Regions from separate parts of the Enterovibrio sp. FF113 genome, predicted to be linked through region 3. Evidence: predicted binding sites of a transcription regulator. Region 3 holds the regulator's gene; each other region holds the start of a gene.
The links. The regulator CRP, encoded in region 3, controls carbon source genes, mostly activating them, when cyclic AMP is high. The targets are predictions, from matches to a motif close to TGTGANNNNNNTCACA.
Positions count from the first base shown of each region.

Region 1: queE (7-carboxy-7-deazaguanine synthase QueE) is a predicted target of CRP. The motif match lies at 4,118-4,133, and genes of this name have one in related genera.
Region 2: cdd (cytidine deaminase) is a predicted target of CRP. The motif match lies at 5,062-5,077, and genes of this name have one in related genera.
Region 4: rppH (RNA pyrophosphohydrolase) is a predicted target of CRP. The motif match lies at 3,317-3,332, and genes of this name have one in related genera.

Region 1 is NZ_JBGONO010000030.1:25,955-33,734, reverse strand. Features, by position in the region: gene ACED36_RS19680 (amino acid aminotransferase) at 1-657, opposite strand, end outside; gene asnS (asparagine--tRNA ligase) at 1,025-2,425, opposite strand; gene queD (6-carboxytetrahydropterin synthase QueD) at 2,842-3,204, shown strand; gene queE (7-carboxy-7-deazaguanine synthase QueE) at 3,291-3,953, opposite strand; gene ACED36_RS19660 (ROK family transcriptional regulator) at 4,212-5,426, shown strand; gene ACED36_RS19655 (energy-coupling factor transporter transmembrane protein EcfT) at 5,562-6,401, opposite strand; gene ACED36_RS19650 (ABC transporter ATP-binding protein) at 6,398-7,780, opposite strand, start outside.
Region 2 is NZ_JBGONO010000020.1:70,666-78,445, reverse strand. Features, by position in the region: gene ACED36_RS16250 (acyltransferase) at 1-456, opposite strand, end outside; gene ACED36_RS16245 (TauD/TfdA dioxygenase family protein) at 613-1,455, opposite strand; gene sbcB (exodeoxyribonuclease I) at 1,777-3,201, shown strand; gene ACED36_RS16235 (hypothetical protein) at 3,324-3,833, shown strand; gene ACED36_RS16230 (CidA/LrgA family protein) at 3,950-4,297, shown strand; gene ACED36_RS16225 (CidB/LrgB family autolysis modulator) at 4,297-5,001, shown strand; gene cdd (cytidine deaminase) at 5,137-6,024, shown strand; gene ACED36_RS16215 (DMT family transporter) at 6,147-7,031, shown strand; gene purT (formate-dependent phosphoribosylglycinamide formyltransferase) at 7,256-7,780, shown strand, end outside.
Region 3 is NZ_JBGONO010000004.1:197,713-205,492, reverse strand. Features, by position in the region: gene ACED36_RS04915 (hydrolase) at 1-444, shown strand, start outside; gene ACED36_RS04910 (DUF3187 family protein) at 475-1,452, shown strand; gene ACED36_RS04905 (YheU family protein) at 1,461-1,679, shown strand; gene ACED36_RS04900 (phosphoribulokinase) at 1,750-2,619, shown strand; gene ACED36_RS04895 (OsmC family protein) at 2,747-3,154, opposite strand; gene crp (cAMP-activated global transcriptional regulator CRP) at 3,391-4,023, shown strand; gene ACED36_RS04885 (hypothetical protein) at 4,190-4,390, shown strand; gene ACED36_RS04880 (DUF1338 domain-containing protein) at 4,459-5,253, opposite strand; gene astD (succinylglutamate-semialdehyde dehydrogenase) at 5,297-6,754, opposite strand; gene astA (arginine N-succinyltransferase) at 6,764-7,780, opposite strand.
Region 4 is NZ_JBGONO010000022.1:32,798-40,577, reverse strand. Features, by position in the region: gene ACED36_RS17020 (sulfite exporter TauE/SafE family protein) at 1-344, opposite strand, end outside; gene ptsP (phosphoenolpyruvate--protein phosphotransferase) at 355-2,613, opposite strand; gene rppH (RNA pyrophosphohydrolase) at 2,635-3,162, opposite strand; gene mutH (DNA mismatch repair endonuclease MutH) at 3,793-4,473, shown strand; gene ACED36_RS17000 (DUF6482 family protein) at 4,519-4,818, opposite strand; gene ACED36_RS16995 (NADP(H)-dependent aldo-keto reductase) at 5,098-6,132, shown strand; gene ACED36_RS16990 (glycine zipper 2TM domain-containing protein) at 6,331-6,810, shown strand; gene ACED36_RS16985 (hypothetical protein) at 6,899-7,150, opposite strand; gene ACED36_RS16980 (PACE efflux transporter) at 7,748-7,780, shown strand, end outside.

The sequences.
Region 1 (7,780 bases), on a different contig from region 3:
AGTTGCAAAACCTTGGTAAGCAAAGTCAAACATTGGAAGCAGTTTTTTCTCGTTACACAGTGCTGCAAGTTGCTGCCACTGTGTAGCGTCTGGGTCGATACCCGTTGGGTTATGACAGCAACCGTGCAGAAGTACGACATCACCTGCATTTGCGGTTTCAAGATCGGCCAGCATTGCTGGGAAATCCATGTCTTTGGTTTCTGCGTTGTAGTAACCGTACGACGCGACTTCAAGGCCTGCGGCAGCGAACACACCGTTATGATTCGCCCATGTAGGGTTACTTACCCATACTTTCACATCGCCAAGTTGACGTTTAATAAATTCAGCAGCAACGCGAAGGGCGCCAGTACCGCCTGGAGCTTGAGCTGTCTGTGCACGTTTATCTGCAATGATGGTTGCATCGTGACCAAATAAAAGCTTTTGCACAGCCAAACCATATTCTGGTGTACCCGGAATGCTTAGGTATGATTTGGTGGTTTCTTTCTCTAAAAGAATAGCTTCGGCTTTTTTAACAGTGGCCAATACTGGCGTGTTACCGGCTTCGTCTTTGTAGATACCTACACCTAAGTTGATTTTCTCAGCACGAGCATCGGCTTTGAATTCTTCAGTAAGGCCCAAAATAGGGTCAGCGGGCGCTGCAGCAATTTTTTCAAACATCTTCTTCATCCATGGCGTTGTTAAAGGAAACTGTCTTTGTTTATACCATTTTGATTAGTGGTAATAAAACGGAAATTTGGTGATTTCCCTGACTTCCTTGTCTCTTCGCATCTTTGTTGTCGTTAACCCCCGATTTCAGCGCCATGAATTTAATATTAAATACGGGCTTAATCAGAGGGAATATTGGTGACGGGTACTGCAAATGAAAGAGGGTTAGGAGAGGGCAACGCGCAATTAACGTTGCTATTGATGGAGGGGCATTTCCACACGGACATAAAGGCACGATTATACTGATGAAAATAAACAAGAAAAAAGGCCGCCGTAGGCGACCTTTGTCATTTTATTCAAACCGCGCGCTATGGTGCGATTAGAAGTTTGCACTGCGTGGTGCGCGTGGGAATGGGATAACATCGCGGATGTTGCCCATGCCCGTCACGTAAGACACTAAACGTTCGAAACCGAGGCCGAAACCAGCATGTGGAACGGTGCCGTAACGACGAAGATCGCGGTACCAGTTCATGTGTTCTGGGTCGATGTTCATTGAACGCATGCGTTCGTCAAGTACGTCTAAACGTTCTTCACGCTGTGCACCACCGATAATTTCACCGATACCTGGTGCTAGAACGTCCATTGCCGCAACGGTCTTGCCATCATCATTCATACGCATGTAGAACGCTTTGATGTCTTTCGGGTAGTTCTTAACAACCACAGGTGCTTCGAAGTGTTTCTCTGCAAGATATCGCTCGTGCTCAGACGCCAAGTCGATGCCCCATTCAACAGGGTTCTCAAACGTTTGGCCTGATTTAAGCAAGATCTCAATCGCGTCGGTGTAGTCGATCTGAGCAAAATCAGAATCAACAAACTTCTCAAGGCGAGTGATGGCTTCTTTGTCGATACGCTGAGCAAAGAACTCAAGGTCATCACGACGCTCTTCAAGCACGGCTTTGAACACATACTTCAGCATGTCTTCCGCGAGCTTGGCAACATCATCCAGATCTGCAAACGCAACTTCTGGCTCAACCATCCAGAACTCCGCAAGGTGGCGGCTGGTGTTTGAGTTTTCAGCGCGGAACGTTGGGCCAAAGGTGTAAACCTTGCTCAATGCACACGCGTACGCTTCAGCATTCAGCTGACCTGATACGGTCAGGAAAGTCTCTTTGCCGAAGAAATCTTCGTTGAAATCAACTTTACCTTCGTCTGTGCGTGGCAGGTTTTCCATGTCCAATGTAGAAACACGGAACATTTCACCCGCACCTTCTGCATCAGAAGCTGTGATCAGCGGAGCAGAAACCCAGAAGTAACCTTGCTCATGGTAGAAGCGGTGAATCGCTTGAGACAAGCAGTTACGCACGCGTGCAACTGAACCAATCACGTTGGTGCGTGGACGCAGGTGAGCAACTTCTCGCAAGTATTCGATAGAGTGGCGTGTTTTAGCCATTGGGTAGGTGTCTGCGTCTTCAACCCAACCCACCACTTTCACGTCAGTCGCTTGAAGCTCGAATGCTTGACCTTGTCCTGGGCTTTCAACAACTTTACCCGTAACTTCGACAGAGCAGCCTGTGGTAAGACGCAGTACATCTTCTTTGTAATTATTCAGCTCATTAGAAACAACTGCCTGAATTGGATCAAAACAAGAGCCGTCATAAATGGCGAGGAAAGAGATACCGGCTTTTGAATCACGACGGGTGCGGATCCAACCACGGACAGTGACTTCTGTGTCTACTGCCGTTTTGCCGCGCAGGACGTCTGCTACAGGCATATAGTTCATAATTTGCATCTAACTCCGTTGAAGAATGCCTGAGGAATCGAGTCATCAGGCTAGGATAATTCAAACTTAAGCCGGCAAGTTTACCTCTAACCCTAAACTACCTCAAGACACTTGGTTTACATGGACTGTTCACGCATGCAATTCTTGGGAAATCAACGGGAAAACACGACCGAATTCAAGTTGGCGTGGCAAAGAAACATACGATACTGATCATTTTCTGTGGCTGGAGGTCTTGATCGCTATCTGACGGTGGCATTTTCAACTGTCGCTTTGCTGATGTCTTTTTGCTTCTCGCTAACCTTCAGTTGATCGCAAACCTTGCGAAACGAATTGAGGGCGATTCAATTTGAGCTTGGCGCGAATATTCAGTAGCATCGCCGCGCTAGAAACTACAAATGAACACGGGAACGCATAAAATGCACACTGAACTGTTTAAAGAATTCATGTTTGAAGCGGCGCATCTGCTGCCACACGTACCAGAAGGTCATAAGTGTGGTCGCCTACATGGTCACTCTTTCCTCGTGCGTCTCTATGTGGCCGGTGAAGTGGATCCGTATACGGGATGGGTGATTGATTTTTCTGAAATCAAAGAAGCGTTTAAGCCTATCTACGATCGCTTGGACCATTACTATCTGAATGATATTGAAGGGTTAGAAAACCCAACGAGCGAAGTGTTGGCGAAATGGATTTGGGATCAACTTAAGCCGTCACTGCCTTGTTTGAGTAAAGTGATGATTAAAGAAACCTGTACGGCTGGCTGCATCTATACGGGTGAGTAATATTTCATTGCACGAAAAAAAAGGGCCTACGGCCCTTTTTTTGTGTCTAAGTTTGCCAGATTGGGTGCAAACTAAGCGATAAATGCTTAAGCGATATCTAAATACTTATGTGTTTGAATGGACAAGCGCCAGTTGCGACGGATACAGGTTTTAATGCACAACTCGGTAGCCCGCGGTTTTTGGCTTATGGGTTGTAATGCGACTTCTTTATTTGATAAATCAATCCCTTCGAGCAGTGCATCGAGTTTTTCAATATCTGACTCGGTTCCAACGGGATGTTTGATCTCATTGGCGCGTTTCAGCGCTTCATTTAACACGGGCAGTTTGCCGCGCATATTAATTTTCGGAGATACCGTTACCCACGTATTGACTGTCGCTTTCACTTTATACGTACCACTGGTCTCGATTTGACAGCGATAACCCGCTGATTCAAGAAGCGTTGTTAGGGGAAATAAATCAAATATGCAAGGCTCCCCACCAGTGATCACAACATGCTTTGCCGTGTAACTTTGCGTAAGGTGCGCAAGAATATGTTCGGCTGAAACTGAGGTCCATGTTGGGCTGTCGCCTGTTTTGGCGATCACTGTGCCGAAATCACGTTCATCGTTCGGGAGTGTGTCCCACGTCTGGCGCGTATCGCACCATGGACAACCGACAGGGCAGCCTTGAAGGCGAACAAAGACCGAAGGTACACCTGTGAACGTGCCCTCTCCTTGAATGGTTTCAAATATTTCGTTGACGTTGTACATACGGCTTTTACAGTCAGAATTTTGTGAGGGGCGAGATTATGGCAGTTTCGCTCGCCACTGTCTTGGGGAGATACAAATTGACACATCAGTTACAGAATGAAATACCATTAACTTGTTGATTTTCGGCATTTGATATAAATGTCATTGCGATAAATCAAATAGGTCGTGACGTGTATCACGACATCCAACCATGGCGCTTCACAATTACTTCGCAAAGTAAAAAAATTCACTGTTAATGAATTTTAAAGGGAAATTGGGATGATTCTCGCCCAGCCAGGACACATAGATCACATTAAGCGTAACAACGCTGGAGCGGTATATAAGCTGATCGACCAACTTGGGCCTATCTCCCGAATTGAGCTTTCTAAACGCAGTCAGTTAGCCCCTGCAAGTATCACTAAAATTACTCGTGAGCTAATCGATGCTCACTTGGTCAAAGAAGCCCAATATGGCGAACCTGCAAGTCGTGGTCGTCCCGCGATCGGATTGGTGTTGGACAATGAAGGGTGGCAGTTTCTTTCTATACGCCTTGGGCGTGGCTACCTGACACTTGCATTGCATTCATTGGGTGGCGACATTCTGGTTGAAGAGCGCCATGACATCCATGTACGGGATCAGGATTTGTTGATTGAACTCATTCAACAGCATATTAACCAGTTCTTTTCTACGCATTCGAACATCGTTGATCGCGTCACATCGATTGCGGTTTCTCTTCCTGGTCTAGTAAACAGTACTCAAGGCATTGTTATTCAAATGCCGCATTACGATGTTCATAATATGCCTTTGGGCGCGGCCATTCATCGGGCGACAGGTTTACCTGTTTTTATTGGCAATGACACGCGATCGTGGGCGTTGGCTGAAAAGCTGTTTGGTAACGCGCGTGATGTAGAAAATGCCGTACTCATTTCGATTCATCATGGCGTCGGTGCGGGCATCATGATCGATGGAAAAGTGCTGGAAGGGCAGGTAGGTAACATCGGCGAACTGGGCCATATTCAGATTAAACCGTTTGGAAAGCGTTGCTTTTGTGGCAATAACGGGTGTTTGGAAACCGTCGCCAGTTTACAAGCCGTGCTGGAAGACACGCAGGTAATGCTAGATCAGGGGCATCCAAGTGTTTTGCATGATAAACCACTGACCATTGATAGTATCTGCGACGCCGCGGTTGCAGGTGATGGTGTGGCGGTAAATGTGATTACTGAACTGGGTCATAACCTAGGGCAAGCCATCGCGATTGTGGTGAATCTGTTTAATCCGCAGCGAGTGTTGATTGGCGGCGAATTTAATCGCGCCAAATCAGTTCTTTATCCTGCGATTATGGAAAGAGTGCTTAACCAATCACTTCCACATTACTGTGAAAACCTCATGTTAGAAGAGAGTTATTTTTATACGCAAGCAACGATGCCAGGGGCTGCTTTGGTTAAGCGAGCCATGTATGACGGCTACTTGCTGATGAAGGTGTTGGAAGGCTAAAGCTGAGAAGTGCGGAAATAGCCAAAAAATACAGAAACAGAAACAGAAAAGGAGCGTGTGAACGCTCCTTTTTAGTATCAATCACTTTAGTATCAACCACTTTTGTATCAAACGCCGCGCGTTTTACATCGTGCGTTAGAACGGATACCAGATGGTGGCTGTTTCAACAGATCGTTTGTAAATCGCCAATCCCACCACAACAGTGATCGCAGCCAGTGCGAGCCAGTCTTTGTTCGCCAATGGACGATAATTGTACCAAGTGCGCGACTTATTGCGTCCAAAGCCACGCAATGTCATCGCGTTGGAAATTTCATCTGCACGGTCAAGGCTAGAGAAAATAAGCGGGATCAAAATTTTCGCCACACCTTTAAAACGCGCCATGAGTGGGGCGTTCTTTGAGAAATCCACACCACGTGCTTGTTGTGCATGCATGATGTTCACGAAATCATTCTTCACTTCAGGCAGATAGCGCAGTGTTAGGCTAACGGCATAGGCAATTTTGTACGGCACACCAATGCGGTTGAGGCTAGATGCAAACTCTGTTGGGTGCGTGGTAAACACAAACACCAGTGCGATGGGGAACATGCTGAAATACTTCAGTGTCACTGTTATCAAGTAAAAAAGGGTTTCTTGTGTTAACGAATAGTTACCCGGTAACTTCAATAGTTCAGTCGTTGTGCCTATCCACTCAGCCCCCTGCTGTGGGGCGACCAGAAACATGAATACCGCATTCATGCTTAGAACACTCAACGTGCCCAATAAAAGCGGTTTGTAGACACGAAAAGCCACGCCTGTCATCTTCAGCAATGCCAACCCGATGGCCACCATGCCAACAATGATACGCAGGTCAAAAGTGGTGAGAACAACAGTCACCCACGCCATGAACAAAGCAAACTTGGTGATGCCATTCAGCGCGTGAAGGGGTGATTTCGTATCGATGTAGTTGATACCAAACTTCATCTTCGAGGCTTTCATTTGGCGTTGCTCTCTGTTTGAATGAATTGCTGCATAAATCCGTCAATGTCGCGAATACCGGCACGGTCTGCGAGTTGGTACAGGCTGGTGGTGGCGAGGTTGGCCTCGTCCAGTAACTGCGGTTGGCTGAATACCGATGTCATTGGCGCGTCAGCAATCAGCTTGCTGTCGGCAATCACGATAGAACGAGTGGTGTATTCAAGCACCAAATGCATATCGTGAGAGATGATCATCACGGTGATGCCGCGTTCTTTGTTTAAACGCTGGATGAAAGACAACATGTTGCTGTAGTTACGGTAATCTTGACCTGCTGTCGGCTCATCTAAGATCAGCAGTTCCGGTTCCATCACCAATATTGATGCAATGGTGACGCGTTTTTTCTGGCCATAACTCAATGCATCAACAGGCCAGTGACGGTATTTGCTCAGGCCGCAAAGCTCGAGGACGTCTAGTGCGCGTTTCTCGATTTCGGCTTCACTAAGGCCGAGGTTTCTGAGGCCAAAGGTCACTTCTTCCATGATCATATGGTGAGAAATCATATGATTTGGGTTTTGCATGACCACGCCGACTTTCTTGCTGCGCTCAAAAATCGACAGATCACTGAAATCTTCACCCTTAAAACGAATCATGCCAGCATCTGGTTCGAGTACGCCCATCACCAGTTTGGTAATGGTCGATTTCCCTGAACCATTTTTACCGAGAACAGAGACTATTTCGCCACGATCAACGGAAAAGGTGACGTCTTCAAGCGCGTTCTTATCGCCATCGTACGAATAGGTTAATCCTTCAATACTCAACAGCGGCGTGGTGTCGCGAGTGGGTATCGATGGTACATAATCGCCAGCCCATCGCTGCAATTGAGAAGCGAATTGTTCAACAGGCAGCGTCGAGAGATATGCAGGATTATCTGTTTCGCTTAAGGCGCACCCTGCGTGTTTAAGCGCAGAGAAATACAGAGGTTGGCGAATGCCATGTCGTTCAAGTAATCCTGACATCATGAGTGCATTCGGCGTGGTATCGGCAACGATAGTCCCGTTATCCATCAAGATCACGCGGTCAACCGCATGGGTCAGCACATCTTCGAGTCGATGCTCGATGATGATGATTGTTTTACCGGTATCACGGTGTAATTGATCGATGATCTCAATGGTACGTTTGCCCGTTTTTGGGTCCAGCGCCGCCAGCGGTTCATCGAACAGGAGCACGTCGACATCGTCAACCAATATACCAGCCAGAGAGACGCGCTGCTTCTGACCGCCAGAGAGATCGTGAGGCGCGTGATTCAGTAGGGCATCCAAATCCACCATTTTGGCGGTGGCCTTAACCACTGGGTGCATGTCGGCGACGGATACGCATTGGTTTTCTAACGCGAAAGCAAT
Region 2 (7,780 bases), on a different contig from region 3:
AAGCGCATTTTCAGAGGCTTGCATGACAACCATTCGAAAAAATGGTGTAAACAGATACAGCCCTACGATCATGTAGAGAAACCACATGTGATAATAAGGTGTACCGTTCAATACACTAAGAAGAAGCGAAGACACCGATTCAGGCTGATTTTTAACCACCCCTTTAACAACCTGCCAGCCGAGATAGACCAACGTCCAAAACACTAACGGGATAAGCAGCCTTGAGACGCGCTTTTTGTAGAAATCTTGCAGGGATTCCGTTTTAGAAGGGTCAAGTAACAAAGCGCCACTTATCATGACAAAAACAGGCACGCACCACCTGACTGCGCTGTCATACACATTCCCTATCCACCAAGAGATGCTACCCAGTTGTGCATCAAACACAAAGTCTGCCGCGACATGCAACATCACGACCGCCAGAATCGCGAGGATCCTAGCGTTATCTAACCAAACCATTTACTTGTCCTTGCTAACCAATAAAAAATTGCGAGCTTCGCCAACCGATTTTGGGTATGTTTTTTGATTAACTATAGCCCAATATTTACGCTATTTTTCCAAGGGTTAGAGAGACAATAACATTCTGTGATAATGACACTCACTGGCTCTGTATGTTCACAACGTGCTGTAAGCCTGAGGCTCATCGCCTTTTACGACGACACGATGCAATCTTCTTGGTTCGTCACCGTAATCGGTAACAGCGAAATGTTGAGTACAGCGATTATCCCAAATGGCGATACTTCCTGTTTGCCAGCGAAAACGTACCTGAAATTCTTCAACATGACTGTATGAAAATAGCGACGATAATAATTCTTCACCCTTTTCTAAGTCTTCGTCATCGACACGCTGGCAAAATTGCTCGTTGATATAGAGGGTAGGTTTTCCTGTTTCTGGGTGTACTGTCACTAAAGGATGATGAATATCCTTTATCCCGCTTGAAATGTTACTTACTTTGCTCTCGCCCTGCGCATCCACTTCATCAAATCGACTCCCTGCAAATCCATGCACAGCATGGGTTGCTGTTTTGCCGCGTAGTGACTGTTTCAACGCATCGGGCAGTGCTCGGTAAACCGCTTCCATAGAAACCCAGATAGTATCTCCCCCAGCAGAAGGAAGATGCTGCGCGCAGAGCACCGAGCATTTGGGTGGTGCTTTCTGCCACGTCATGTCCGTGTGCCAGTAGCTCTTACCAGGCGGATTTCCGCGTGTGGTTTCGATAACGCTGACTTGAGGGAAGCCCTCGACATGAGGGAAGAATGGGTGTGGTGCTTCCAATTCGCCAAAACGCGCTGCTAGCTCAAGCTGTTGTTGCGGTGAAAGGTGCTGTTTGCGAAAAAAGATCACTTTGTGAGTTAAGAATGCCTGATAGATTTGCGCAAACTCATTCTCACTACAATTGGCCAGACTGACATCATCAATGCTGGCGCCAATATGCTGGGACAGCGGCGTTATTTTCATTTTCTTCCCTTAATGTTGAATTCGATATTTATCGCTATATTTCCAATAGAACGGACAACAACCGCTTTCCATTCATCGATGATACCGCGTTACGCGTTATGAGCCATACGCAGACGCTGACCAAATCACACAGATGAACAATCAGATGAATGCCATGGGTAACAACGCTCGCCCTGTGCAACCTCTGAACGCAAGGTTAGTACTCGACGGCGATTAACGTCATTTAGGGCCTGCGCATCCGGTCGTTTTCTTTTGCATTGCAAGATTTCTCACCAATTTTGCGGTAACATCCCCACGTCTTTCAAACCCTTGGATACCACCGTGGCAAACACCAACGAACCAACTTTTTTCTTCTTTGATTACGAAACCTTTGGCATCAGCCCTGCTCTAGATCGACCTTGTCAGTTTGCAGGCGTAAGAACAGACAAAGACTTCAATATCATCGGTGAACCGTTGGTCATTTATTGCCAGCCACCCAATGACTATTTGCCTCAGCCAGAAGCGTGTTTGATTACCGGAATTACGCCTCAAACTGCCGTTTCTCGCGGATTGCCTGAGCCAGAGTTCATTGCCAAAATTCATGAGCAACTCTCTATGCCAGGGACATGTTCAGTGGGCTACAACAATATTCGATTTGATGATGAAGTATCGCGCTATACGCTTTATCGCAATTTCTTTGACCCTTACGGGTGGAGTTGGCAAAACGGTAATTCAAGGTGGGATTTGTTGGACGCAATGCGTGCCGCGTATGCACTTCGCCCTGAAGGCATTGAGTGGCCAGTAAACGCTGAGGGTGCCACCAGCTTTAAGTTGGAACATCTTTCCGTTGCCAATGGTATTGAGCACGCGAACGCGCACGATGCAATGGCTGATGTGATTGCCACCATCGAAATGGCGAAGAAATTCAAACAAGCCCAACCTCGTTTGTTTGATTACCTGTATACACATCGCAATAAAAATAAGCTAACAGCATTGATCGACATCGTCGCGATGAAACCGCTTGTGCATGTTTCAGGCATGTTTGGCACTGAGCGCGGTAACACCAGTTGGATTGTTCCCGTTGCGTGGCACCCAGACAACAAAAACGCCGTTATCGCCATTGATCTTGCGCTCGACCCATCCCCATTGTTTGACTTAGATGCAACGGCACTTCGTGAACGTTTATATACAAAGCGTGCCGACCTCGCACCTGATGAGTTACCTGCTCCTATCAAACTCATTCACATCAATAAATGTCCTGTCTTAGCTGAAGCAAAAACCTTGCGTCCAGAAGATGCTGAAAGATTGGGTATTGATCGCCAACGCTGTCTTGATCACTTGAAGAAACTTCAGGCACACCCACAGGTAAGAGAAAAACTGGTCGAGCTTTACGCTGAAAAGCCCCAGTATGGCGATGCTAACAATGTGGATGCGGCGCTCTATGATGGTTTCTTCTCGCCGTCTGATCGCTCCACCATGGATATCATTCGTCAAACCAAACCGGAAAATCTCGCGGCGCTTGAAATCAATGTCGCTGACAAGCGTATTCATCCGCTGTTGTTTCGCTACCGTGCCCGCAACTATTCTTGGACGCTGACTGACAGCGAGCAAAAGAAATGGCACCTTCATCGCCGAGATTATTTCGAAACACACTTGCCTGAATACATGGCGCGATTGGAAGATCTCGCTGAAGAAAATCAAAGCGACACAAAAAAATTAGCGATTCTAAAATCCATTTATCACTACGTCGAATCGCTTGTATCTTAGTGATTATCACTAACCTTTGCTGAATACCGCGTGATGTACGCTATACACCTCCAAAGAAACAGAGGTGTTACATTTGAATTTCCGTGATTTGAGTCCACACTTTTCTAATAAGAGATAGTGAGGTGGATGAGAAAATGGTAACCAAAGTAAACAGTCGGTGCTACCGCTTTTCTAACGTCGATTTTGAACCAGAAAGCCGTTCCTTGTTTTGGCAAGACAGTACAGTAAGCACACTCACCTATGAAGAGTGTCGCTTACTAGAAATGCTTTGCTACCATGCTGGAGAAGTGCTGTCTGCTCGTATTCTGTATGCTTCTACATCGTTACCCGACTCTTCTTTTTCTCAGCACCAAAATAGCCTGTGCTCACTGCTGGCTAAATCTTATCGCCATGGCGAAAAAACACTTCCGTTAGATGTGGTGGGCGATCATGGCTACCGCGTTGCGTTGCCTCAAAAAACCTATCAACGACAAGCTGAAGTGATACCCAATCCCTCAGAACCTGACCCTCTTGACATTCACATCGATGAACCCGTACAAGAATTGAAAACACAACGTAACGTTGTGCCCATCATTACAGGTACGCTTCTTTCTGTGCTCAGTGCTGCTGCAGCGATTATCTATCTGATGTAACGCCCTTCACGTTGCCTAACTATTGTGCAATGGTAGGAATTACCATGTTTTGAACAAGATTTTCATAGCGAGCTCAGTCTAGAATAGTTTCACGACTGTCTATCAGGGTCTTCGACGTGAAATATCTTCTTGGTTTCGCACTCATCGCGATTTATACCCTTGTGGGTAGCTTACTGACTCAACTGTTACACCTTCCTATACCCAGCAGTATCATTAGCATGCTGTTGCTTTTCGTGAGCCTAACAACGGGCATCGTACCGGGACGTTGGGTAAAAGACGCCTGCACGGTACTGATTACCATCATGCCACTGTTCTTTATCCCTGCCAGCATGGGGCTAATGGATCACTTTCATCTGTTGATCACCGATTCGATGCCTCTATTGGGCGCCACGATATTGAGCTCTACGGTGGTGCTGATTGTTATGGCAAAAATTCTGGATAAATATCAAGGGGAAGATAACTAATGTGGCTTATTGCAACCCTTGTGGTGTACTTCATCGCCCGTCATATTGCCTTAAAACTACGTCATCCTATTTTCAATCCTTTGCTGATCAGCTTACTTGTACTGATGCCAATGGTGATTTATTCAGGCAATACCTACAAAGAATACTTTGACCAGAACAAAGCCATAAATTTCATGCTTGGCCCTGCGGTAATTGCATTGGCGTATCCCTTATACGAGCAAATGCACGTGATTAAACGACACTGGAAAACCATCTTACTGGCATGTCTTGGCGCGAGTTTGCTCTCAATGACTCTTGGCACCACATTCGCGTTGCTGGCGGGCGGAGATCTCCAGATAGCAGCATCTGTGTTGCCAAAATCTATCTCAACGCCTTTTGCCTTGGGCACGGCTGAACATATAGGCGGTATTCCCGCGGTCACGGCTGCACTCGTGGTGGTTGCAGGGCTTTTCGGTGCACTGATTGGCTATCCGCTACTGAACATCATGAAGATTAAATCCTCTCTTGCTAGAGGCCTTTCAATCGGCGCGGTGTCTCACGCCATAGGCACGGCAAAAGCAGCTGAAACTCACTATCAGGAGGGCGCATTAAGTTCATTAGCGTTAGTGATATGTGGGATCATGACAGCCATTCTTGCCCCGTTTGTTTTTCATGTCATTGAGTTCTTTGTTAATTGCAGCCCAATCTCGACCTGTATCAAATGAAATCGAATTCATGTGAGGTCACTTATATTTATGAAATGATACGTTTCATTGCACTATTTAAGTGATCAAAATCACATTAATAGGCAGGCGTTTGCTCTTAAAATGATTCCCCATACAACAACACTTGGAGCAAGCATGCGAGTTAGCATTCAAGACGCGATTGCAGCCCTACCCTCACCACTCAAAGAGGCTATGGAACAACTCTGCACCTCGCCAGATTTTGACGCGACAATCAGTGCCCAAGACTATGAAAACCTACTCAAGCTAACGGGCTTAGCAGACAAAGACCTGCGTGTTGCCATGCTGCCTATCGCTGCGGCTTACTCTATCGCCCCTATTTCAAAGTTCTATGTTGGCGCGATTGCTCGTGGCGCGTCGGGTCGTCTCTATTTTGGTGCGAACATGGAATTTGAAGGTGTGCAGCTCAATCAAGCGGTACATGCCGAACAATCTGCCATTAGCCACGCTTGGTTGAAGGGGGAATCTGCGCTTAAAGACATCACCATCAACTACAGCCCATGTGGCCACTGCCGTCAGTTTATGAATGAGATCAACGGTGCGGATACACTAAACATTCAACTTCCCGATCGTGAAGCCAAGTTATTACACGAATATCTGCCAGAGCCTTTTGGCCCGATTGATCTCGGTATCGACCAGCCACTGCTGGTTCCTGTTAATCATGGTTTAACGGCCGAGGAAGACGATGCACTTATTCAGGCTGCTGTCAGCGCAACGAATCGCAGTCATGCACCGTATTCACACAATTTGAGCGGTGTGGCTATCCGTGACAATAACGGGCAGATCTTCTCAGGTATGTACGCAGAAAATGCCGCGTTCAACCCTAGTCTTCCCCCGTTGCAAGTCGCGCTCATCGCCATGAACTTGGCAGAAGTAGCATTGAAAGACATCCAAGAAGTTGTTTTGGTGGAAAAAGCCAATGCCGTGATCAGCCACTTGCAAGATACACAAGCGGTTTTGGAGGCCCTAAACCCAGACATTCCGTTGGGTTATTTGGCCATTTAATGCCCAGTTGATGCGTTTATCGTCATAACATTGAAAAACGCTGGGTAACGCCGGCGTTTTCGTTATACCCCGCAGACAAAGTTCGCTACTATCACGTCACTTTTCCTAATTTCTGTACACGCATGAGCCAATCTCACAACCCCGTTCTTGGCGCTTCTTGGATGCTCACCGCTGGCGTATGCTTTGCGATGATCAATAGCCTTGCGCAATATGTCAGCTTCAAAATGCAACTACCTTCCACCACGGTTGCGTTTGTTCAGTACTTTATTGCGCTGATTGTGATGATCCCTTGGCTGAGAAGCATGGGCATTCGCCAAGCACTTAAGACCGACCATCTCGGCATGCACTGTTTACGCGTTTTCTTCTCAGTCATTGGTATCCAACTTTGGCTATGGGCACTCGCTTATCCCGTTCCGATTTGGCAAGGCATTGCGTTACTGATGACCTCCCCACTGTTTGCCACAATTGGTTCAGGCCTATTTCTGGGTGAGCGAGTAGGCCCTGCCCGCTGGCTTGCTACATTGAGCGGTTTTGTAGGCGCAATGATCATTCTTGAGCCTTGGTCAGACGATTTTAGCTGGGCAACCATGCTACCTATCGGTGCTGCGTTCTTCTGGGCAACTTATTCCTTGATGGTTAAGAAACTGTCGCACAACGACTCACCCACCACCATGGTCGTTTACCTGCTATTGCTCATCACGCCGTTTAACATCTTGCTAGCGATACCAGATTGGACAATGCCAAAAGGAGAAATGGTGTGGCTTATGCTGCTTGGTGCAGGCCTGCTCACTGCTGTTGCTCAATGGGCTATCGCCAAAGCGTATGCCGCTGCGGATGCGTCATTCGTTCAGCCTTTTGACAATGCCAAACTGCCTTTGAATGTGTTGTTCGGATTTTTGGTGTTTGGTTGGGTCCCGCCGGGTCGCCTTTGGTTGGGCGCTGCGATCATCGTCGCTGCGGTGTTCTTTATTACCCATTGGGAAACGCGTAAAGCTAAAAATAGCTAATACGACTTTTTGTCGTTTTCCGCCGCCTTTTTAGGCGGCGGTACTTCTATCGACCACTTATCACTGCTAAGCATTAATCACCCCGTCATCGTCAACCCGTCGCCAATAAACACTCACTTAGTTCATTCTTCCTAAAACCTTACAAACCACACAGGCAAACGCTTGCGCAAACGATTGCTTAAGGTAAAATCACCAGCAGTTATTTGCATTGATGGAAGATAATCATGATTGGTACAGCAACTCGTCCGGGCGCCACACGCGTCCTGCTGTTGGGCTCTGGTGAGCTAGGTAAAGAAGTAGCGATTGAATGTCAGCGTCTTGGCATTGAAGTCATCGCGTGTGACCGTTACGCGGATGCACCCGCGATGCAGGTTGCGCATCGTAGCCATGTCGTCGATATGCTCGATGGCGATGCGCTTGCAGCCATCATTGCCCAAGAGAAACCAGATTACGTGGTGCCAGAAATCGAAGCCATTGCCACTGATCGCCTCGTTGAGCTTGAGAAATCCGGCGTGAATATTGTCCCTACCGCTCGCGCAACCCAACTCACCATGAACCGAGAAGGCATTCGTCGTCTTGCGGCAGAAGAACTTGGTGTGGCAACCTCCCCGTATGCCTTTGCTGATACCTCAGAAGCGTTTCACGCGGCAATTGAATCTGTTGGTATGCCGTGTGTGGTTAAACCTGTTATGAGCTCTTCAGGCAAAGGCCAGAGTGTTGTGAAGACCAATGCTGACATCGAAAAAGCG
Region 3 (7,780 bases):
TCGCGCATCCAGCTCGGGTTTTCCAAGGTTTATCAGGCTTACTTGCTGCGTTCAATGAATCGTACCCTGTCGAAAAAGCTCGAACGTCACCCCGAAATCGGTCATTGGAAAAGTGGTCAGAAAGTAAAGATTTCAACACTGTATCAGTTCGATGAAACCGTCACGGCACCACTCCATGCATTTAAAAGCGCGGAGGATTATTACAAACTATGCAGTGGGTTATCTGTCTTACAAGACATTGCGACACCGCTGAAAGTGATCCATGCTAAAGATGACCCATTTATGACACAGGCAGTGATACCAACCGGTCACCTGCCCGATAACATTGATTACCATTTAACAGAGTATGGCGGTCATGTTGGCTTCGTGTCAGGTACGCTCAAGCACCCCGAGTTTTGGCTTGAGAAGGAAGTACCACGCTGGTTAGCCCTGCACTTAGAATAGCCACAACACGCAGGGCGAGAGAGGTGAAATATGACATTATCTCGCACTGCTTTTTCGCTATTGGCGATATCTTTCTTTGTGCCCAGTGCCCATGCCGATACCATGCGCTTTGGGCCACTCATTTCACAAAGCCAAGCGCCACTGCAAATCACAGGGTTAACGCCCATCATGCAAGACCCCACGCTTTTGCAAGCGGATGAAACGGAGGTATTTGCCTCTGCAACGATGGCAAGCGTGTGGGCGAATACCCCAGAATATCAATTCGATTATTACCACAATCAATTCATGCTCGGTTTCATGCATGCACTCAGTGAAGAGACAAAGTTCGGTGTTTGGTATCAATACCGTTATGCTGCCAATAATCGTCTAGATGGGCTGACGGAAAAGTTTCACAGCGTTTTTGGCATTGATCAAAATGGGCGCACCGAGGTCAATGAAAACCGCTTTTATATCGACTATCCCAGCGACAACAACGATCCAATGGAAGATTTTGTCGGCGACCCATTGCTAAGCGCCATTAACCTCTATGGTGAACAGACCCTCTATCGCACAACGCACCATGCCATTAGCCTAGGCGTCACCTTGTTTTTCAATCGCGTCAGCCACGGCATTTTTACCAACACGTCTTTTGAACAGTCTTTGCAGGTCAATTACGCCTACCAACAAGAAAATCATCACGTAACAGCGACTATTGCGATGGTGCATCGACCCAACAAACAGCAACATTTCGCTCCGGTAAAGTCCGTCGGAATGAATGGAGGAATTAGCTACCAGTATCGATGGCGAGAAAACCATGACTTCATTGGTGAATACCTTATCTCACAAGCTAAAACTGACAGTAAGGAGTTGGGAGAGCTCACATCACCCGTTCATGAGTTCGCGCTAGGTTATCGCTACCTTTTTGATACCAGTGCGATAGAATTGTTGGCACTAGAAAACATGTTTAACCACGATAACAGCACCGATATCGTGTTTAGTGCCACTTTCCGCCACCGTTTTATGTTGTAGGTATCGCGATGATCATCCCTTGGCAAGAAATCCCAGAAGAGACCCTGAAAAACTTGGTTGAGCACTTTGTGCTGCGCGAGGGCACAGACTATGGCGAGCAAGAAGCAAGCTTCGATGAAAAAGTCGAACAAGTCTATGTCCTGCTCAAGAACAAAGAAGCCATGGTGGTCTATTCTGAGTTACACGAAACGGTCGATATCAAGCACGCGCGATCACTCAGCGCTTAACGTCTGCTTGACCAATACGCTACACCCTGTTAATTGTTTGACATCATTTTAAAAATTGACAGGGTTTGTCATGTCTGCAAAACACCCGATTATTGCAGTCACCGGTTCATCTGGGGCAGGAACCACCACCACTTCCGACGCATTTCGGAAGATATTCAATATGATGGACATCCGCGCGGCCTGGGTTGAAGGCGACAGTTTTCACCGTTTTACGCGTCCTGAAATGGACGTTGAAATTCGCAAGGCCAGAGAGCAGGGTCGTCACATCAGCTATTTTGGCCCTCAAGCCAATGATTTCCCAAGACTAGAATCCTTTTTCGATGAATATGGCAAACACGGTACGGGACAATTCCGCCGTTACTTGCATACGTTTGATGAAGCAGTGCCGTATAACCAAATGCCAGGTACGTTTACGGCATGGCAAGATTTGCCAGAGAATAACGACTTAATGTTCTATGAAGGGCTTCACGGCGGTATTGCCGACGGCGAAATTAACGTGGCTCAGCATGTTGATTTGCTCATTGGCATGGTGCCAATTGTGAACCTGGAGTGGATTCAGAAATTTGTTCGCGACACGCGCGACCGCGGCCACTCACGAGAAGCCGTGACGGACTCCATCGTGCGCTCAATGGACGATTATCTTAACTACATCACGCCGCAGTTTAGTCGCACACACATTAACTTCCAGCGCGTACCGACCGTTGATACCTCTAACCCGCTTAACGCTAAAGGCATTCCAAGTCTTGATGAAAGCTTTGTCGTGATACGTTTTCGCGGCATCAAGAAAGTGGATTTCCCTTATTTTCTGGCCGTGATCCAAGGCTCTTTCATGTCACGGCATGACACCTTGGTTGTGCCTGGGGGCAAAATGAGCTTCGCCATGGAGTTGATCATCCAACCGCTTATTCAGCAGTTAATCGAAACGGGCAAGATAAGCTAAGCCCACGAGAGCCTCCCTTTTCTGTATGAAGATCTTGGCAATCCATTGATAAACAGCCAATAGCAAAAAAGGAGGGCATGCCCTCCTTTGTTTTATGGTCACTTCCAACAAAACCGCAAACACGCCATTAAGCCGCCTCACGAACCTCGTAAGAGTGGGTCATTTCAATACTGGCACCCAACATCAAACACACCGAGCAGTATTTCTCTAGGCTGTCTTTGACCGCAGAAGCCACCAATGCTTCATCCAATGCGGTACCTGTGACCACAAAGTGAATATTGATCTGGGTAAACAAGCGCGGTGCTTGCTCTCGGCGCTCTGCCGTCAGTTCGGCTTCACAATATGACACTGCTTGATTAGCCGCTTTAAGCGCTGCAACAACGTCGACAGAGCTGCATCCACCGGCCCCCATCAGCACCATTTCCATTGGACTCGGGGCTTTTTCTCCGCCATTCCCATCCATCACGATGCTATGACCTGAATTCGACTGCCCTAAAAACGTCTCTTTTCCGCACCACTTGACGCTTGCTCGCATCTATTTCTCCTGTTTACTTTCAGTGTCGTGATCTTGTCCACGTTTTTAGCCTTTAATAGGGGGGGAAGTCCATATCAAAATCAAGAAATCGTGCTGGAAAAAGGATAAACTCAATGACTCAAACAGAGAGCTTGTAGCCTGACGGTTGACACTTTATGCTATCCCACGGACTTGTGCCGCAGGACGGTGGGCTAAGGAAGACTCATCAGGCAACAACTGCAGAGGAAATGAGAGATATGGTTCCAGGAAAACCTCAAACAGACCCAACACTAGAGTGGTTCCTTTCACACTGCCACATTCATAAGTACCCATCAAAAAGTACGCTGATTCATGCTGGTGAGAAAGCTGAAACGCTTTATTACATCGTGAAAGGCTCTGTGGCTGTACTGATCAAGGATGAAGAAGGCAAAGAGATGATCCTTTCTTACCTCAACCAGGGCGACTTCATTGGCGAACTGGGCTTATTTGAGGAAGATCAGGAGCGTACAGCTTGGGTTCGCGCTAAATCTCCATGCGAAGTCGCTGAAATCTCATTCAAAAAATTCCGTCAGCTGATTCAAGTGAATCCAGACATTCTGATGCGCCTTTCTTCTCAGATGGCTCGTCGTTTGCAAATCACTAGCCAAAAAGTTGGTGATTTAGCATTCCTAGATGTGACTGGTCGTATCGCGCAAACACTGCTTAATCTGGCGAAACAACCAGATGCTATGACTCACCCAGACGGTATGCAAATCAAGATCACCCGTCAGGAAATCGGTCAAATCGTAGGTTGCTCACGTGAAACCGTTGGTCGTATTCTGAAGATGCTGGAAGAGCAGAATCTAATTTCTGCACACGGTAAAACTATCGTGGTATACGGTACTCGCTAAGCATTATTGCTTTGAAATGAAAGCCACCATTATGGTGGCTTTTTTGTTTAAGCATGATCACTATCACGTCAAAAAATCCACAAAACCCCTTTCCCAGTGCTACCTTTCAATGCAAAGCATGTATACATTTACGTGCAACGTTTTTTTGCGATGATGGAGCATCGATATGGACTTGGAACATCAAGCGTTTAGCCGCATAAATACGACACCTGCCGTCGTCCCTTGGGGTCAGGTCAGCATCGAATTGACTGGCTTTGCTGGTATGTCTCACTATCAGCTACAGCGCATGCTCGGTGATGACGGACGCAAATCAACACCGACCTCTCACGAAGAGTGGCCATCAAACTTGGTATCAGAGCGCAATTAGATCGGCGAACGGTACACGCGATGGGCAATCGCTACAGGAGTAGCGACTGCATGAGCCACTAACGGTCCCTACTTATCGGTACTTTCAAAGATTTTATCTGCCGAGGCCTCAACAAACCCTTGATACAGGCTTCCGTTCGGTAACGGGTAACGTTTGGCAAACTCATAAAACCCACCCGGGATCATCAGTTCTTCATCACTAAAGCGCACCGTCACTTTGTCCGCCATGGTTGCCGATTGCTCCAAGCGCACTTGCGGACCCCCTTTCACCTCACCGCCAGATTCATTAATCGCAAAACCTGACTCTCGCAGCAATTGGTTCACATCCAACACGTCATGGAGCGTACTCAATTGATTCACACTCACCGTGAAATGATTGGCACCAAAGCCATGAGCAGACAGCCAACCTGCATATTCACTTTCCGCCGCTAACTGATGATAAGTTTCCGTGTCAATGCCCCACAAACGACCACCATACAAGAACGCGGGATCATTAAGTGCTGTGTCATCTACCTGATCAACCAAGGCACGAACAGCCTGCTGCAGTTCCGTGGAACACTGTCCCACCAGCAACTCACTGATAAACACTTTGGGTGCATCAGGGTTAGGATGCTCATAATGCCGCGCGTACAGTTTTTTCGCTTTGAAATGGTACTCCCCTTTAGGGGTATAACCGATGGCGATAAACGGCGCAGCCAAACGATCTAGCCCCACCTTGGGTAACGCAAAAGTGCGCAACGCGATGTGGTCATTGAGAAGCGGACTGCCCTCTTCTAATAACGCATGCACTTTTGCTGCCGACGGGCATAACCTATCGATATAGTCTTTCCAAAGCTCATCAAATAAAGCCTGAACGCGCTCCATCACATCCTCCTACATTGAGTGTTCGGTAGTTACTTATCTTTTGTTACAACGACAGCCCAGGGCTGAGTTGATCAGGCAAGGACACATCCTCACCTTCCATTGACGCCATAGGATAAGCGCAATAGTCAGCGGCATAGTAAGCACTTGGTCGTAAATTGCCTGATGCTCCCGGCCCGCCGAAAGGTGCATCACCACTCGCGCCCGTTAGCTGGCGATTGCGATTAACGATACCTGCGCGAATATGGTCAAGAAAATACGCCCATTCTGCGTCATCGGTTGAAATTAACCCTGCCGACAAACCGTAGCGGGTATCATTGGCCAGCGTGACTGCGTCTTCAAGAGAGTCATAACGCACCACTTGAAGTAGTGGCCCGAAATATTCTTCATCAGGCAATTGAGCCACTTGGCTCACTTCAATAATGCCCGGAGTGACGACGGCATCATGCAGCAACTGGGCTTTTAGAAGCGGCTGCCCACCCAGTGATTCGAGATTGCCCTGAGCAGCAAGAATGCCTTCTGCTGCGCGCACAGAGATTTGTGACCCCATGAACGAGGCAGGTTGATCAAATTGACCACCCACTTTGATGTTTTTGGCCATCTCAACCAAACGCGAAAGCAATGCATCACCGCGATCGCCTTTCGGTACATAAAGACGACGAGCACAGGTGCAACGCTGCCCTGCACTGATAAATGCGGATTGAATGATGGTATACACGGTGGCATCAAGATCGCCGTATTGATCGGAAATCACCATCGGGTTATTTCCGCCCATTTCCAACGCCAACATTTTGCCCGGCTCTCCCGCAAATTGACGATGCAGAATATGACCTGTGTTAGCGCTACCTGTGAACAACAGACCATCGATGCCTTTAGATTGTGCCAGCGCCTCGCCCGTTTCACGCCCTCCTTGGACCATATTGATCACGCCTTTCGGCAGTCCCGCCTCAATCCAAAGCTTAATGGTTTCTTCTGCTGTTTTTGGCGTTAAATCCGAAGGTTTAAATACCACGGTATTCCCCGCCAACAACGCGGGAACAATATGACCGTTCGGCAAATGTCCGGGGAAATTGTAAGGCCCAAATATCGCCATTACCCCTAGAGGGCGATGGCGTAGCACCGCCTGTGTGCCAGCAACATCTTTGCTGCGCTCACCCGTTCGTTCTTGATAAGCACGCAGTGAAAGGGCAATTTTCCCGACCATGGCAGCAGCTTCAGTGCGGGTTTCCCACAGTGGCTTACCGGTTTCTTCGGCAATCACTTGTGCCATGTGTTCGCTGTTTTCTTTTAGCTTCTCGGCAAAACGTTCGACCAGTGCCTGACGTTCTGCGAAAGCGGTGTGCTTCCATGTGGCAAACGCGTCTCTCGCCGAACTCACAGCGGCTTCCACTTGTGGAGATGTGGCTGCTCGTCCCTGCCATATTGACTCACTGTTAAACGGATTCAGTGAATCAAACATATCGCCATCACCCGCGATGGGCTGGTTATCAATCCATTGTGTCATCATCTACTCCTACACCGACACGAGTCGCACGTTATCACCATTTTTGACACTCAACGCATCGGCGACTTCTTGGCTGATCAACGCTTCATTGCGCTCTTCGTCCACACCAATCTTGGCGGACGTGGCGCGAAAATTTTGAAAGTCACTGTTACAAATCAGGTAATCCTGCGCACTGCTGTGCTCCGCAATCTTCACCCTTGCAGTGAACGAGCGGCGAATAGAATCAATGTTCTGACGTAGACACTCCACTGTAGGCCCCGCATCAAAAATATCGACGTAGCCACGACGCGTGAAGCCTTCCTTTTCAAGCAAACGCAGCGCTGGACGGGTTTTTTCATGCACCTCACCAATCACTGCACGGGCTTCATCACTCAACAGGTTGACGTAAATCGGCAACTTGGGCATCAAATCCGCGATAAAGCCTTTCTGTCCAATGCCAGTTAAATAATCCGCCAGCGTAAAATCAATCGAAAAGAAATGCTCTTTCAGCCACTTCCAAAACGGTGAGTTACCTTCTTCATCAGACACGCCGCGCATTTCAGCGAAAATCACGTCTGAGAACTTTTCGGGGAACTGCGCCAGCATCAAGAAGCGGCATTTCGACAGCAACTTACCATTGAGACCACCACGAAACTCTGGGCGTAAAAACAGGGTGCATATTTCTGTCGCGCCCGTGTAGTTATTGCCAAAGGTCAGCACTTCTACCACGTTGTGGACATTTAACCGGCGTGAGTGATGCACCACCTTGCTGATGTGGTAGCTGTAAAACGGATTGTCCATCCCAATCGCTGCTTCAATACCCGTCGTACCTGCGATCTCTCCCGTTTCAGTGTCCTCAGCAACCATGAGGTAACCTTCGGTGCCTGGCGCTTGGGCATCGCGGCCAAAACTGTCTACCGAGTGGTCGATACGGCCTTGGATCAATTCATCATTGACCGGCAGCGACGTGAATCCGTGACCCGACTCTACGGCGCACAGCATCAGCGCATCAAAATCAGTTTTCTTTATGGGACGAATTACCAACAT
Region 4 (7,780 bases), on a different contig from region 3:
ACACGAGGCAGGTATTCCGCAGGTAATCGATCGGCGATCGCGCTACCCAATAAACCGCCAAGCAATACGCCGGGCAACAGGCTTCGCACAACAGCAGGCAGTACATTGCCTAAACGGTAATGGGTATAAGCGGAAGAAGAAGAAGTAATAACAATGCTGGCCAGCGATGTGGCAAGTGCCATTGGCATAACCAATGAAGGTGTGATGCCCGCCCACGGCAAAAGTACCGATAGCGCAGGCACAACGATCAAGCCACCACCAATGCCAAGCAAACCTGCTAGCAAACCGACGCAGCTGCCGAGTACAAGGCATGCCCCGAACAGCCACAAGGTGGCATCAACCATGAAAATGTTCCTATTTGCCGACTCGGATGAGGCCACCCAAGCTATAACGTTCTAAAAAGTCTTCTGAGGCTTTTCGTATCTCGCCAGTTAAAGACAACTGCTGCATCGCGAGAACATGTTTCTGCAACGCCTCTGACGGGATATGACGAAGTACATATTTGATCTTGGCAACGCTACGCGTATTCATACTGAGCTGTCGATAACCCATACCCACCAGCAATGCAGCGCCTATGGGATCACCTGCGAATTCACCACACACGCTCACAGGTAACTTCAATCGTTGGCTGCTCATCAAGATCTGGTGAAGCACAGCCAGCACTGAAGGATGAAATGTATCATAGACGTCCGCCACACGGGCATTGTTTCGATCTACAGCTAACAGATACTGAGTCAAATCATTGGTACCGACAGACAGAAAATCGATATGCGGAGCAATTGCATCAAACTGGTAAAGCACCGATGGCACTTCAACCATAATACCAAGACGCGGCTTGTTGAGTTTCTTCCCTTGTGACACGGCTATTTCAGACACTTCATTAAATGCCCGATTCACCAGCGTTTTTGCTTCTAGTAGCTCCGAAAGCCCTGAAATCATCGGCAGAAGAATAGCGAGATTGTCTCGCCCAATACTGGCACGCAGCATGGCTCTGACTTGAATAAGGAAGATATCGGGGTGATCGAGCGTGAAACGAATGCCTCGCCAACCCAAAAACGGATTGTCTTCTTCGATTTTCAGATAAGGAAGCGGCTTGTCTCCGCCAATGTCGAGTGTTCGCATCACGACAGATTGCTTTGGGTAGCAATCCAGTATCGACTGGTACTGCTTTACCTGATCCTCTTCTGAAGGAAAGCTGCGTTGCATCAAGAACGGCACTTCCGTTCGGTATAAACCCACGCCGTCAACACCACGGTTAATCGCAATACTCGTATCGGCACTGAGCCCCGCATTGAGGTGGATCTCCACCCTCACGCCATCTGCAGTTTCTGTGCGCCGAGTAAACGCACTGTCCACCTCTTGTTGCAGCTCCAGTTCTTCATCGCGAAGGCGCTTGTACTCTTTAAGAATGTGCGCAGAGGGCTCAACCAGCACGCGACCTTTAAAGCCATCCAGCACCACTTTTTTCTGGTGAATGATTTGTGGGTTAAATTCCACCCCCATCACGGCAGGAATACCTAATGCTCGCGCTAAAATTGCAGCATGCGCATTCACCGCGCCCTCTTCTGCCACCACACCTGCCAAGCAGTCTCGTGGAATGGCAGCCAACATCGCCGCGGTCAGCTCTCGGGCAAACAAAATGACGGGCTCATCAAGGTTCCACTGCTTGGTTTCCTGATTCTCGAGGAAATACAACAAACGCTGACCAAGCTCTTTTACGTCATTAGCACGATCACGAAGATAGGGATCGGACATGTTTTGGAAACGTTCAGCAAAAGAATCAATCGTTTGCTTAACAGCCCACTCCGCGAGATCGCCCTGCTGAATGTGCTCGTTCATGGCTTTGCGAAGCACAGGATCGTTCAGTAAATGGATAAAAAGATCGAAGATCGCCAGCGTGTCTTGATTCAACTCATTGTCAAAACGCTTTCTCAGGCGACGGAAATCAGAAATCGCAGCACTTAACGCACCCTCTAAGCGATCACGCTCTTTTTGGTTATCCAGACAAGAAGCAGGAGAAACAAGATCGAGGCGAGGCTGGGAAACATCACACCACGCTTTTGCAATTGCGACACCGGGAGACGCTGCGGCACCTTCCAATAGCAAAGAGCCTTTGACATCGCTCGGCCACAAGCCTTGCGCTTTAGCATGGGCAAACACCACAGCCAACTGCGCAGCTAAGGTTACAAGAAAAGACTCTTCGCTTTCGTTGAACTGACGGGAATCTCGTTGCTGCACAACCAGCACACCGAGAACCTGACGACGATAAATGATTGGGGTGCCAAGAAACGCATTAAAAACGTCTTCACCGATATCAGGGAAATGTTTAAAGTCGACATGCCCACTGGCAAAGGCAAGATTGATGGGTTCTGCTCGACGGCCAACAAGGCCGATGAGACCTTCGTTGAAAGACAGCGCCACACGACGCGATTTCGCATTGAGGCCTTGGGTGGCCATCAATTCATAGACTTGGCGATCGTGATCGGCGATGTAAACAGAGCAACACTCTGTATCCATCGCAGAGCAGGTCTCACTCACTAAAGTATTGAGCGCTTGCTTAACGTCACTGGATGACGCCACGTTATTAACGATATCTCGCAGTTTCGTCAGCATCGGCGCCCTCTAAGCCTTCCTTTAGTTTTTAGCTGAGCCTCGTTTACCTTTACTGCGCTTCACTTTTCGCTCACGAAAAGGCATCGCAATCGCTGCAAACTCTTTCATTGCGCGTCGGTAAACATCGCGTTTAAACGACACCACCTGCCTGACCGGATACCAGTAGCTGACCCAACGCCAACCATCAAATTCTGGCGTACCACTCCGTTGCATGTTCACTTTTGACTCGTCACATTCCAGCTTGAGCAAAAACCATTTTTGCTTTTGCCCAATACACACTGGTTTTGAATCCCAACGAACCAGACGTTTTGGCAACTTGTATCGCAACCAATGGCGACTTGTCGCCAGGATCTTTACGTCTTTTTTCGAGAGCCCTACTTCCTCGTATAACTCTCGGTACATGGCTTGTTCCGGCGTTTCACCGTCATCAATACCACCTTGGGGGAATTGCCAGGAATGTTGTCCATATCGACGAGCCCAGAGAACCTGACCGTGGCTGTTGCATATTACTATCCCTACATTAGGACGGTAACCATCGCCATCTATCACTGGACGACCTCAAATATAAATCTCTATTAACAGTGATTTTTTCACACTATGTACACAGTGGTAAACAAACATTGTGAATGAAACGCATTTTTTGGGGAGTTCAACCGCCTTTAGGGATAAAACAAGCCCTCACCATAAGTTATAAACAACTTGATGAGACCAAGCGCACATTTATTCACGCTTTCTGTGGATAGATTTGTGAAGAACACCGTTTAAACTGTAATAAAGCATGATGTGATGGCCATACATGATTTTACGCCCATTTGAGAAACCAAAAATAAACCATTTAATATCAATGCTTTGAATGAGAAAAAAAACAAACCACATTCTATTTCCTCCTTGGAGAATCAATAAGATCTTAAAGTGCTCAAAGATCCACCAAAATGAGAGTTACCCACACCATTCGTACACTTCCTCATCAATAATGGACGATCGCTCTATAATCAACACATTAAAAGCACTGTATATGCATCCATGACACTAGGGAGTCATGATTATCGCTTGATCCTTGTGGATAACATTGGAAAATACTCATTACTGAGTGATCCCATTGTCAGTCCCATACAAACACTGGTGTTTTCAGTGTTTGGCTGATAGCGTTCTGACGATTAACATTGAATGGATAGCCCCATGATCCCCGCGCCAACAACCGAACAAGAATTGCTCGATCGTGCTTATGCTCTGGCAGGATTTACCCTTGGCGAGCTTGCTTCGCAACGAGACATTGCTTGTCCTGCCGATCTTCGTCGTGAAAAAGGCTGGGTCGGTATGTTGTTGGAAAACTGTCTGGGTGCGACAGCTGGGAGCAAGCCAGAGCAAGATTTTCAGGATCTTGGTATTGAGCTGAAATCGATCCCCATTAGCCACAGTGGTAAACCGCTAGAAACCACCTTTGTATGCGTTGCGCCGCTAACTGGTGTTCATGGACTGACATGGGAAAGTAGCCACATCCGCAATAAGTTGTCCAAAGTGTTGTGGGTGCCTGTTGAAGGCGAACGCGAAATCCCGGTGTCAGAACGCCGCGTTGGAATGCCGCTTATCTGGCAACCATCACAAGAGGAAGAGAAACAACTTAAGGCAGATTGGGAAGAATTAATGGAGTTTATTGTGCTAGGCAAGATCCACGAGATTTCAGCAAAACACGGTGAATTTATGCAGCTACGCCCGAAAGCGGCTAACAGCAAAGTGAAGACAGAAGCTTACGGGGCAAATGGTCAACCTATCAAAACGTTACCTAGAGGCTTTTATTTACGAACCCAATTCACCGCAAGGATACTCGCCCGACATTTCTTATTATCAGATAGCGAGTAACCGAAAGATACAGAGTCTATTGCAGTTGGCGTGTTCGTTGACCCGCTAGAGCGAGATCTCCATGTCTTCTTTGCACGAGGCATCGGCAGGACCAAATTCATCATAGGGGTCAAGTAAGCGCATCGTTACCTTTCTAATACCGAGCTTTTTCAGCTTGGCACTGACTTGCTCCATGTTGTCAAAGTGCATCACTTCATCGGTTTTATCATCTCTCAAAGGTTCTAGTTGATGCCTAACTTCCACTTCCACAATATGTTGTGCCCCGCCAGCATGTGCCACCACATAGCAATGCGGCACATTGTCAGGGTGAGCCTGTATCCAATTTTTCAATTGCTTTAATTTCATCTCGCCTCCCGCATTGTTAACCAAATGTTAATCCTAGTATAAAAATGGGGCTGACTGACAGATTATCTTGATGAAATTTCTGTTTATGCTGTGTGATTTTCACTCTTGGTGCATCTTGCTGACTGTCTTTTACTCAACGAGTTGAAGTCGTACAAGCTTTCACTGTTTTTGAAGCTTGTACCTGAGGCAGAATCTCCTAAGATGGAAGTTCAAACCTCTTCTCTCGACAATGAGCCAAATCAACCTCATTGGGCGATAAGCGAAATCCAAGGAGAACGGATGCAATTTCATACTCTTCCTCATACCAGCTTAGACGTCAGTAAAATATGCCTCGGTACCATGACGTTTGGTCAACAAAACTCAGAAGCTGATGCCCATGAACAACTGTCGTTAGCATTGGATCTTGGTGTGAACTTTATTGATACGGCCGAAATGTATGCCGTTCCCCCCACCCAAGAGACTCAAGGGTTAACAGAGAAATACATCGGTAGCTGGCTGCAAAAATCAGGTAAGCGCGACAAAGTGGTCATTGCAACCAAAGTGGCGGGGCCACGTGGTGTTCCTTACATTCGCGATAACATGTCGCTCGATCGCCGCAATGTACGTCAGGCGGTTGATGACAGTCTTGCTCGCCTACAAACTGACTACATCGACTTGTATCAAGTTCACTGGCCACAACGCCATGTGAATAGCTTCGGCCAACTTAACTATACACATCAAGATGAAAACTCAGGTGTCAGTTTGCTCGATACGCTAGATGCGCTATCGGAACTGGTGCGTGAAGGAAAAATTCGCTATATCGGTGTATCGAATGAAACGCCTTGGGGTGTCATGAGCTATCTGCGATTGGCGGAAAAACACAGCCTAACTCGCATTGTTTCAATCCAAAACCCTTACAACTTGCTCAACCGCAGCTTTGAAGTGGGCCTGTCAGAAATCAGCCATCAAGAAGGTGTTGAGTTGCTGGCTTATTCGCCACTGGCGTTTGGTGTACTCACGGGTAAGTATCTGAATGGCGCTCGTCCAGAAGGGGCTCGTTGTACCCGATGGGAACGGTTTGCACGTTATTTCACAGAGCAAGGACAAGCCGCAACAAAAGCCTACGTTGACCTCGCCAACGAGTTTTCGCTCGACCCCGCGCAAATGGCATTAGCGTTTGTGAACAGTCGTTCTTTCGTTGCCAGTAACATCATTGGTGCGACGACACTCGACCAGTTAAAAACCAATATCGAATCTATCGATATTCAATTGCCAGAAGAGCTGTTAATTCGCATCGATGAAGTGAGCGCGAAATACTCAAACCCTTGCCCTTAGTTCGCATCAGCAAGCGACTGCTTGGCTGAGTCATTCAGCACTGAGTCGCGTGGTGCTAATGAGCACAAGACGAGGCATAACTGGTTTGTCTTTAAGATAAGAAAAGCGCCAATTGGCGCTTTTTCTTTCGTCACACGCACATAGACTCAGCCGTCGAACACTATAATTGATGCCGACTTCACACAGGGTGGACAAGGCATGAAAGCAAATCATATCGGTGTATTTTGTATTTCCATATTGGCACTAGGAACAGCAGGTTGCACATCTCCAAACCCCTACGGCGATTCCTACGGCACAACAGATACACGTACCATTCAAGACGTGTATTACGGCACGGTGATTAAGGCAGAGCCAGTGACTCTCGACAGCTCTAGTCAAACCAATCTCATTGGCACCATCGCAGGGGCAGCCATTGGTGGAATACTAGGCTCCAAAGTTGGAGGCGGCACAGGCTCTGAAATCGCAGCGATTGGTGGGGGGTTGCTTGGCGGTTATGCCGGCAGTGAAGCTGCTGCAAAAGCTGGGGAAAGTAACGGGGTGAACCTCACGATTAAACTCGATGACAGTGGAAAGATCATTTCGATCGTTCAGGCGGTCAACCCAGATATGATTTTCCAAGATGGTCAGCAAGTGCAGGTCAATGTGGATGGCGATACAGCGCGGGTGGTTCCGCGCTAGCTATATATATGACTGGCTGCGACTCAGTGTCATTCATCACAGACTAAAAAGGATAGGGAGCCTTCCCAGCAAAGAAGGCTCCCTTTTGCTACGTGGTAGGGTTCAACCTCAACCGGCGACGCATACGTGCCACTTCGCGTTGTGCTTTAAACTGAGGCGCGACAGTGTGACCAATGGAAAAGCCATCTTTCTCGAAACCGATGTCACGCATTAAATGCTCAGACATAGGATCTCCAACGTAGCGGATACGTCGATGTGCTTTTCGCCATTGTGCTTCTTCATGCTTAATATCTAAACGAACGAACATAACGGCTAGACGAAGGTAAAGTGATTGGTTCATTGTGGACTCCATATTGTGTTTAGGAGGCCTTGGATAATCTGCGGGGAAATGAGAGTTGTTGCTTTCACATTTGGCCGCAGAAATATCCGCGGCCCACTTTCGAGGGGTGCGGAATTACTGTACAGGTTTTCGCATATCTGCGCACAAATTGGAGGCGCAGGTCATAACGGTTGTAAAAGTATGATTTTTCATTCGTTGCCTCCTTAAATTCGTTAACCTGAGTGATAACCGCGTTTGTAAATTCACTGTTAATATTAATGACAGAGATCAATATATCAACAAGTTATTTCATATAACGATCAATTTGAAGTCATTGTCTCCATTCAACATTCTGTACAAACTTTCACCATGCCATTCACTTTATTTTGCCTAATAATTGGTACATTTCACTGTTCGAGATTTATTCACTATCATTAGCTGTCTGCATCGTTTTTATTCGCTTTTTACTTCGAAAACATACGTCGATGATTGAATCGCTCATTTCAATGTCTTACTCATTATACTCCCCCTCTCATCAATCCGAATATCGGATAGGTTTTAACTTTTATCAATCTATTAATTGGATATTATGACACCATCTTTTAGGAGGAACGCTCAATGAGAACAATGACAGACCGTATTCGACATGCC